DNA from 2 places in the Sporomusa aerivorans genome. Region 1 is predicted to be linked to the other one. Evidence: riboswitches for the same ligand, from Rfam matches in the RefSeq annotation. Region 1 holds a riboswitch; the other holds the start of a gene.
The links. Region 1 has a riboswitch for S-adenosylmethionine ahead of metK (methionine adenosyltransferase). Riboswitches for the same ligand answer to the same signal wherever they lie in the genome.

Region 2: it holds a riboswitch for S-adenosylmethionine, as region 1 does, so the genes downstream of both, SATMO3_RS07745 (PLP-dependent aspartate aminotransferase family protein) here and metK (methionine adenosyltransferase) in region 1, are expected to answer to the same signal.

Annotation. Positions count from the first base shown of each region.
Region 1 covers NZ_CP156926.1:3,542,182-3,546,637, reverse strand. The annotation lists gene priA (primosomal protein N') at 1-173, opposite strand, end outside; gene SATMO3_RS16955 (heavy-metal-associated domain-containing protein) at 396-623, opposite strand; gene metK (methionine adenosyltransferase) at 702-1,892, opposite strand; SAM riboswitch class I at 1,961-2,064, opposite strand; gene coaBC (bifunctional phosphopantothenoylcysteine decarboxylase/phosphopantothenate--cysteine ligase CoaBC) at 2,118-3,320, opposite strand; gene rpoZ (DNA-directed RNA polymerase subunit omega) at 3,330-3,536, opposite strand; gene gmk (guanylate kinase) at 3,581-4,198, opposite strand; gene remA (extracellular matrix/biofilm regulator RemA) at 4,219-4,456, opposite strand, start outside.
Region 2 covers NZ_CP156926.1:1,716,775-1,721,230, forward strand. The annotation lists gene SATMO3_RS07735 (SLC13 family permease) at 1-116, opposite strand, end outside; gene SATMO3_RS07740 (hypothetical protein) at 240-464, opposite strand; gene SATMO3_RS07745 (PLP-dependent aspartate aminotransferase family protein) at 880-2,019, opposite strand; SAM riboswitch class I at 2,095-2,192, opposite strand; gene hydE ([FeFe] hydrogenase H-cluster radical SAM maturase HydE) at 2,465-3,511, shown strand; gene SATMO3_RS07755 (DUF2292 domain-containing protein) at 3,538-3,903, shown strand; gene SATMO3_RS07760 (nitrite/sulfite reductase) at 4,056-4,456, shown strand, end outside.

The DNA.
Region 1 (4,456 bases):
GTCGGTTCGTCTTCCAGGCTGATAACAAACCCTTCTACCTTTCTGCTGCCAAACGGTACCAGTACACGCCAGCCAATGTCTATTGCCGGCAACTGCTCCGGGATTAGATAGGAAAATGGTTTATCGATACTGCGGGCAGGAATATTTACAATTACTTGAGCGATATTTGACATTTTTTCACCTAAATATTTCATTATAAAGAGAAGGGGACTTGATAAGTCCCCTTTTATCTAAGAGTTTATATTCGCTTCTAAGTGGTAAATACCTGCTACTGGTTTTTCGGATAATAAGCGGCTAGTTCCCAATCTAGACCTGTGTCCATGGGCAATCGTTTGAAATAACGTTTTATTCGCTTTCTTAGCGGTGAAAAATGGAGCTTCATTACATCTGCTCCTTTAACCCTGGATGGAGTAGCCGAGTGATTGCAAGGTTTCTTCGATATATCCGCTGGAAGTTACCGATTCGTCATGGCTAACGGCAACCTGCTTGGCAGCCAGATCCACTTTAACAGAGGAAACACCATGCAAATGTGAAAGCGTATGTTCAATACGATCGCGGCAATGGTCGCCTTTAAGGCCTCCCACCCGGTAAACGGATTGTTTGGTTTTTGTTTGTGTAGCCAATGGAATACCTCCTTTGTACTGAATAGAGTGTCCAGCAATGTTAGTATTACCATTAGCCATTAATTCATTAATAAATATCTATAGATTGGCTTCTTTGCGTAACAGGTCGGCTTTATCGGTACGCTCCCAGGGCAGGTCGATATCAGTGCGGCCAAAGTGACCATAGGCGGCGGTTTGACGGTAAATAGGGCGTCTGAGGTCAAGGGATTTAATAATGCCTGCTGGCCGGAGATCAAAATGTTTGTTAATAAGCTCAACAATCTGCGTTTCACTGATTTTAGCCGTGCCGAACGTCTCAACCATGACCGAAACAGGACGGGCGATACCGATCGCGTAGGCCAACTGTATTTCGCACTTGTCGGCGAGGCCGGCCGCCACCACATTTTTAGCAACATAGCGGGCGGCGTAAGCGGCAGAACGGTCAACTTTTGTGGGATCTTTACCCGAGAAGGCGCCACCGCCATGACGGGCCATGCCGCCATACGTATCAACGATAATTTTGCGCCCGGTTAAGCCGGCATCACCCTGTGGACCGCCAACTACAAAGCGGCCGGTTGGATTAATATAATATTTTGTTTTTGCATCAAGCAGTTCACCAGGTACAATAGGACTAATAACTTTAGCGATCAGATCTTTTTCGATTGTATCGCGGTCAACATCCGGGCTGTGCTGCGTTGATATTACAATGGTATCGATACGTAGCGGTTTGCCATCTTCATATTCTACGGTTACCTGTGTTTTTCCGTCCGGACGGAGATAAGTCAGGTCGCCGTTTTTACGCACCTCAGACAGCCTGCGAGACAGTTTATGCGCTAAAGCAATTGGCAGCGGCATATATTCAGGTGTTTCATTGGTGGCATAGCCAAACATCATTCCCTGATCACCGGCGCCGATGGCTTCAATTGTGTCCATATCTCCCTGTTTGGCTTCCAGTGCCTTATCAACACCCATGGCAATATCGGCCGATTGTTCGTCAATTGAGGTTAAGACACCGCAGGTTTCGCTGTCAAAGCCGTATTTCGCCCGGGTGTAGCCAATACTTTTGATAGTTTCCCGGACAATTTTAGGGATATCTACATAGCAGTTGGTGGTGATTTCACCTACAACATGCACAATACCTGTTGTAACCAGCGTTTCGCAGGCCACCCTTGCTTCAGGGTCCTGAGCCAGAATAGCGTCAAGAACGCTGTCGGAAATCTGGTCGGCAATTTTGTCAGGATGACCTTCCGTTACCGATTCGGATGTAAAGAGTACACGCTTTTTTTCCATAATGTCCCTCCTAATTTAGCTACTGAAAAAGAAAAGCCTCCGCAAAGGGAGGCGTGATTTTGTTTTCACTCCCATCTTGCGGTTATCCGCCGGAATTGGCACCGTTTTAGACATTGCTAAATGGTTGCCGCGGTTTCATCGGGCCAGTCCCTCCACCAACTCTTGATGAGTATAGCATATGCAATTTTCATAACAAAAAAATTTTAATACAAATAGAGAAAAAAATCAAGTAGATTTTGTCAGCATTGCACAAATTTTGTCTATAACAATAGTGGCAATCTGTTGTTTGCTTAACTGGGGCAGTTCCTCCACATGGCCGCTTTTGTCAATTAGTTTTACTATATTCGTGTCAACATTAAACCCGGCCCCCGGTAAAGTTACATCATTGGCAATAATTAGATCAAGATTCTTTTTAATTAATTTATCACGGGCATGTAGCAAAAGCTCCTGGGTTTCCGCAGCAAAACCGACTAAGATCTGCTGCTTCTTCTTCTGGCCCAGCTCAAGCAGAATATCCGGATTCTTAATCAGACTTACTGTTAATGTTTCGCCGTCTTTTTTTATTTTATGATCAGCCGCTAATTCCGGCCGGTAGTCGGCGACGGCGGCGGCTTTAATAACAGCGTCTACCGTATCGAATTCAGCTAAAACGGCATCTCGCATCTGCAATGCCGTTTCCACTCGTCTGACACTTACTCCCGGCGGAGTTGGCAAGCCGGACGGACCTGATACCAAGATTACTTCGGCGCCTCGTTCGGCTGCTGCCTGGGCGATAGCATAGCCCATCTTGCCACTGGAGCGGTTGCCAATATATCGTACCGGATCTATAGGCTCACGAGTACCCGCTGCTGTAACCAATATCCGTTTACCGGACAGTTGCTTGCTCATTTGTAACAAAGCAACTACTTTTTCAACAATAAAGGCCGGTTCAGGCAACCGGCCTGGTCCTTCCACCCCGCAGGCGAGCAGACCGGCGGCCGGTTCCAGGATGTGATAGCCTATTTCCGCTAACCTGGCCAGATTTTGTCTGGTAACGGGATTTAAGTACATGTTGGTATTCATAGCCGGAGCAAGTAGTACCGGGGCTGTTGTGGCCATAACCGTTGTACTGAGCATATCATCGGCAATGCCGTTTGCGATCTTACCAATGATATTGGCTGTTGCCGGGGCAATTAAAAACAGGTCGGCACTGCTGGCCAATGCAATATGTTGTACATTCCAGGTTTTGGGTTCTTCCCACATATCGGTTACCACCGGGTTACCGCTCATCTCGCGAAAAGTCAGCGGGGTTACAAACTGGGTGGCCGATTTTGTCATAATGACATGGACAGTATAACCTGCCTTTTTTAGGCGACTGACGACTTCTACAGCTTTGTAAGCGGCAATGCCGCCGGTAACACCCATAACAATAGTTTGACCTGCAGACATTATCGACTCCTATTTAATACCTGTTTTTGTGCGCTCATAGGTAATTTTGCCTTGTGCTACTTCTTCCAGGGCAATTGTAACCGGTTTATTGGATTTTGATTCTGCCAGAGGCTGCTGACCGTCCATAATTTCTCTTGCCCTTTTGGCAGCCAATACTACCAGGGTATATTTGCTATCCACTTTTTCCACTAATACATCTAAAGACGGATTAATCATAACGTCTCCCCTTGCCTAAGTTTTTGAAAGTGCCAAATGCCTTGTTATGAACACCTGGTACGATATAGGTTCTGAATAAGATCTGTGTTGCGTTCGGCCCGAAACTTCTCAGCTGTAATGATGATTTCAACTTTTTGCACAGCAGCCGCAACTTGATCATTAACGACAACATAATGATAATTCTGGGCTTGCGCAAGTTCAACACTTGCGCAATTTAAACGGGTTTTGATAGATTCAAGACTATCAGTGCCGCGCTTATATATCCTGTCGGCAAGCTCATCAAGTGAAGGCGGAATTATATAGATAAAAACGCCTTCAGGAAAGGTTTCTTTAACTTTCATGGCACCTTGGGTATCAATTTCTAAAACGACATCGTAGCCGTTTTGGAGTTGCTCCAATACATACTGACGTGGCGTTCCGTAATAATTTCCATAGACCTCAGCCCATTCCAAGAGTTCATTATTATGAATCATGGCCTGGAACTGGTCTCTGGCAACAAATATATAATTCACTCCGTCAACTTCGCCAGTTCTGGGCTTACGGGTAGTAGCCGATATCGAGTATTTCAAGCGGGGATTGCTACGCAGCAACTCGCGGCAAATGGTACCTTTTCCGGTGCCTGAGGGCCCGGAAATAACTATTAAAATTCCTTGCTGCGCCATTAGACTGTCTCCTTCCAATCCTATTCGGCAGTGTCATCACTGGTTTCTTTGCTGGTAAGCCGGTGAGCTACCGTTTCGGGCTGCACGGCTGACAAAATGACATGATCACTGTCAGTAATAATTACGGCACGGGTACGGCGGCCATATGTAGCGTCAATAAGCATGCCGCGGTCACGCGCTTCCTGAATAATCCGCTTAATGGGGGCTGACTCGGGACTGACTATGGAAATGATACGGTTGGCCGATACAATATTGCCA
Region 2 (4,456 bases), 1.8 Mb from region 1:
ATAGCAAAGCCAATAGCCACGATACCCACATTGAGTTCTTCATCATACATTGATAAACCAACTACAATAATGACACCAAGCAGTGAAGCGATGGCGGCAGCAGACATTTCAAGCATAACTTCCTTCCTCCCGGTTTTAAAATTATACTTCAGCATTATCTGAGAAGCTTTTTTAAGTTTTTATTGGCAGCTATAACTTCTCCAGTGAAATTTAAGGTCAAGCTAAATGTCGATGACCATTCAACCCAAAAGCGATTTTCTTATTTCTTTCACAAATTTAGCATTAAATTTTCCGCAATTTAAAGAGTCGTTAATGCCAAGCGGGGCAGGCTGACTCAGTAATTCTTCCGCTCTTTTCGTCGCTGCAGCAAATTTAGCCTGATGCAAATTAAAATTTCTGCTTAGTTTGTTCTGGTTTGACAAAGTAAGCTCCATTGGCTTTCTGCTGGCCACATGCTTTTTCATAGTTCTTCCCCCCTTCGCATATCATTAAAATTATCTATCGACCTTTGATCATATTATAATTAAAAGATATATAAATTAAAAATATGCATTTTAAATATTTTTATAGATAATTTTTATATAATACAATATTTGCTATTAATTATGTCGATTCGTTTTACCTTGGCTAGCCCGATCATGCCGTTGCCCGGCAGAACAATAGTGGCCGTATTGAAACGTTACGTTTCAATACGGCCACTATATTACTAGTAAGATCTTTTATCCGACGATCAACCTGCTCTAAGACTCCTGCTTTTACAAGTGGGAGTTATACCTCTAACGGGCACAGGCGAACGGCTAAGTCACTGGATAGGCGAGTAACCTTCAGATGGGGCTTTAACCTCATCTGAAGGTTACTCTGTTTTATTATTGCCTATTACTATTCCAACGCCTGCGCCAGATCGGCAATGAGGTCCTCTACATCCTCAATGCCGACCGAGAATCGCAGCAGACAGTCGGTAATGCCAAGACGGTTGCGGATGTCGGCCGGGATATCGGCATGGGTTTGTACGGCCGGAAAAGTTATTAATGACTCAACGCCGCCCAGGCTTTCGGCGAATTGCAGAACCTTTACCTTGCGCAATATCTGCTCTGGCAGACGGGGATGATCTACAGTAAAAGACAGCATGCCGCCGTAGCCTGAGGCCTGGCTTTCCTGAATTTCTTTGCCGGGATGACCGGGAAGACCGGGGTAATACACTGCGGTGACGCTGGGATGCGTTGTAAGCCACTTGGCAATGGCCAGGGCGTTCTGTTCGTGCTGGCGCAGGCGAATGGCCAAAGTTTTCATGCCGCGCAGCAGCAGCCAGCTGTCCTGCGGCCCTAAAATTGCGCCGGCAGCGTTTTGGACAAAGCCAATCTGTTCACAGAGGGCGGCGTCTTTGGCCACGGCAATACCGCAGATAACGTCGTTGTGGCCTGCCAGGTATTTTGAACCGCTGTGAAATACGATGTCGGCGCCCAGAAGTAAGGGCTTTTGGAAATAAGGCGATAAAAAGGTGTTATCGACAATGACGTGGACAGGATTCTGGTGCTTACGGGCCAAAGCAACAATAGCTCTGATATCGGCGATTTTCATCAGCGGATTTGTCGGCGTTTCCACCAGGATAGCCTTGGTTGCCGGCTGGAGCGCCTGCCGTACCTGATCAATATTGCTGGTATCGACGAAGCTGGCGCTTAAACCAAGCTGTGCAAATAACTTATCCATAACGCGATAAGTTCCGCCATAACAGTCTTCGGTAATAATCAGATGATCACCAGGGCGATAAAGCATGAGAATGGCTGTGATGGCAGCCATGCCTGAGGAAAAGGCAAACCCGGCATGACCTTCTTCCAGTGCGGCTACCGCTTCTTCTACGGCTTTGCGGGTTGGATTTTGGGTGCGGGAATAATCATAGCCGGTGCTGCGGCCTAGCTCAGGATGGCGGAAGGAGGCTGTCTGGTAAATGGGAGTACTAAGGGCGCCGGTGGTTTTGTCTGTGACTAATCCGGCCTGGACAACTTTGGTTGCAAATCTCATAAATTATCACTCCTGCTTTTATATAAATAATAGAAAACGACTCTTCCGCAAGAAGAGTCGTTTATAAACACGAATAACTCATCTTCCGGATTGCTCCGCTGGAATTAGCACCTTGCATTTCTGCCGGTTGCCGGGTGTCATAGGGCCAGTCCCTCGACCACTCTCGATAAGTTTGATATGCAATTAAGAGATATTGAAATATATTTTGCCATAGACGATAAATTTTGTCAATAGGTATTGTAAAGATTACTTTATAAAGTAGAATTAACCGCTCGCCTGTGCCCGTAGGGGTATAACTCCCGCTTATAGAAGGGGGAGTCTTAGAGCGGGTTAGTCGTCGGATAAAATGTTGGGTACTTTGTATTGACGCCGATGGAAAAAGCATTTATCATGATTTCAAAAGGGCAACCTGTTTTTGAAATTTGGGGGAGAGGCAGTGATCCATATGACTGAACCTAAAAATATTGGGGAATTAATTCAAAAGGCGGAAACAACGCATACGCTTTCCAAAGAAGAAATCGTAGCGTTGCTTATAGATACCCAGTATGAGGAAGAGTTCTTTGCCGCCGCCGACCGGGTGCGGAAAGCCTATGTAGGCGACGAGGTGCATTTGCGGGGGTTAATTGAATTTTCAAATATATGTAAACAGAATTGCCTGTACTGTGGATTAAGACGCGATAATAAAAATGTTAAGCGCTATCGTTTGAAGCCGGATGAAATTGTTGATTTCGCCGCAAAAGCTAAGTCCTACGGATATCGGACGGTAGTATTGCAGTCAGGTGAAGATGACTGTTTCGATACAGAGACTATGGTCTGTCTCATCAGGAAGATCAAGGAGCTTGATTTGGCGATAACGCTGAGTGTCGGCGAAAAGTCGCGGGCAGTATATGAAAAATACCGTGATGCCGGAGCGGACAGATACCTTTTAAGAATTGAAACAACCGATAAAGAGCTATATGAGAAGCTGGATCCGGGAATGAGCTGGGATAACCGGGCGCGATGTCTCAGGGATTTGAAAGAGCTGGGGTTTGAACTCGGCACAGGCAGTATGGTGGGGCTTCCCGGGCAAACCGTGGAGTCCTTGGCTGATGATATATTGTTTTTTAAAGAAATTGATGCCGATATGCTTGGGATTGGGCCGTTTATTCCCAATCCGGATACGCCGCTGGCCGGTGAAAGCGGCGGAACATTTGAAATGAGCACCAAGGTTGTGGCTATGCTCCGGCTGCTGATGCCGGATATCAACATTCCGGCCACAACGGCAATGGAGTCGCTGAATCCCCGTGGGCGGGTACTGGCTCTACAGCGGGGGGCTAATGTGGTTATGCCCAATGTTACTGAAGGTGAATACCGTCAAATGTATCTTCTTTATCCCGGCAAGATTTGCATCAATGATACGCCGGCGCATTGCCGGTCGTGCATTACCGGTAAAATTCAGGGAATTGGCCGCAAGGTGTCGGAAACACATGGTTTCCGGGTTAAACGCGCATAGTTAGAGCCAAATGGGGGAGTAAAAGTATGGCTAAGCAGGATGAGGTAGTTTCAGGCAAGTATTTTTCCGATGCGGCGCTTGAATTGATTGAACAGGCGGTGCGGGATATAAGTTTTGGCTCGCTTACACTGGTAATTCAGGACTCAAAGGTAATTCAACTTGAAAAGCTGGAGAAAATCCGGATTTGCGACCAGCAGGCCAAAGGGTCTGCCAAAGCCGCCGCGAAAGAGCCGGGCGGGACGGGGATACGAACTCGTATTATACAGTCTGTCAGCGGTATGGAGTATGGCAAGGTTGCCATTCAAATACAGGCCGGACAAATTATGCAGGTCGAGAGGACCGAAAAATACCGCGTAGGCAAACTAACGGGCCTTCATGGCGATGGCATATAGTCAACGAATTTTACAATTTCACTTTACAAGCGGCAGAATTTTTGGTAGTGTAATTATGTGCTAATCAGAAAACTGAAGGCCAAAGTTCAATAGGTGAACTTTGGCCTTTTCGTTATTTGAATATAACTAAATTTAAAACGGGAGGAATCATTGTGAAACCAACCTGGGCGGGCGATCTTACTAAATTGAACAAGGTTGAATTGATTAAGCTGGAAAAAGACGGGCTGGATATTGTTGAAGACATTGAGCGTTTTGCAAAACTGGGGTTTGCCTCTGTTGAAGAACGGGACTTTGATTTGCTGAAATGGCTGGGGCTGTACATATCGCGGCCGAAAGAAGAGGGCTATTTTTTACTGAGAGTTAAGGTTCCCGGCGGGGTGCTTACGTCAGCGCAGGCCCGGGTGCTAGGGGGCATCTCCCGGGATTACGGCCGTAATTTACTGGACATTTCCACACGGCACGCTATTCAGTTCCACTGGATACGGGTTGAGTATTTGCCGGACATTTTCGCCAGACTGGAGAAAGTGGGTTTGAGCTGTATTGAGTCGGCAGG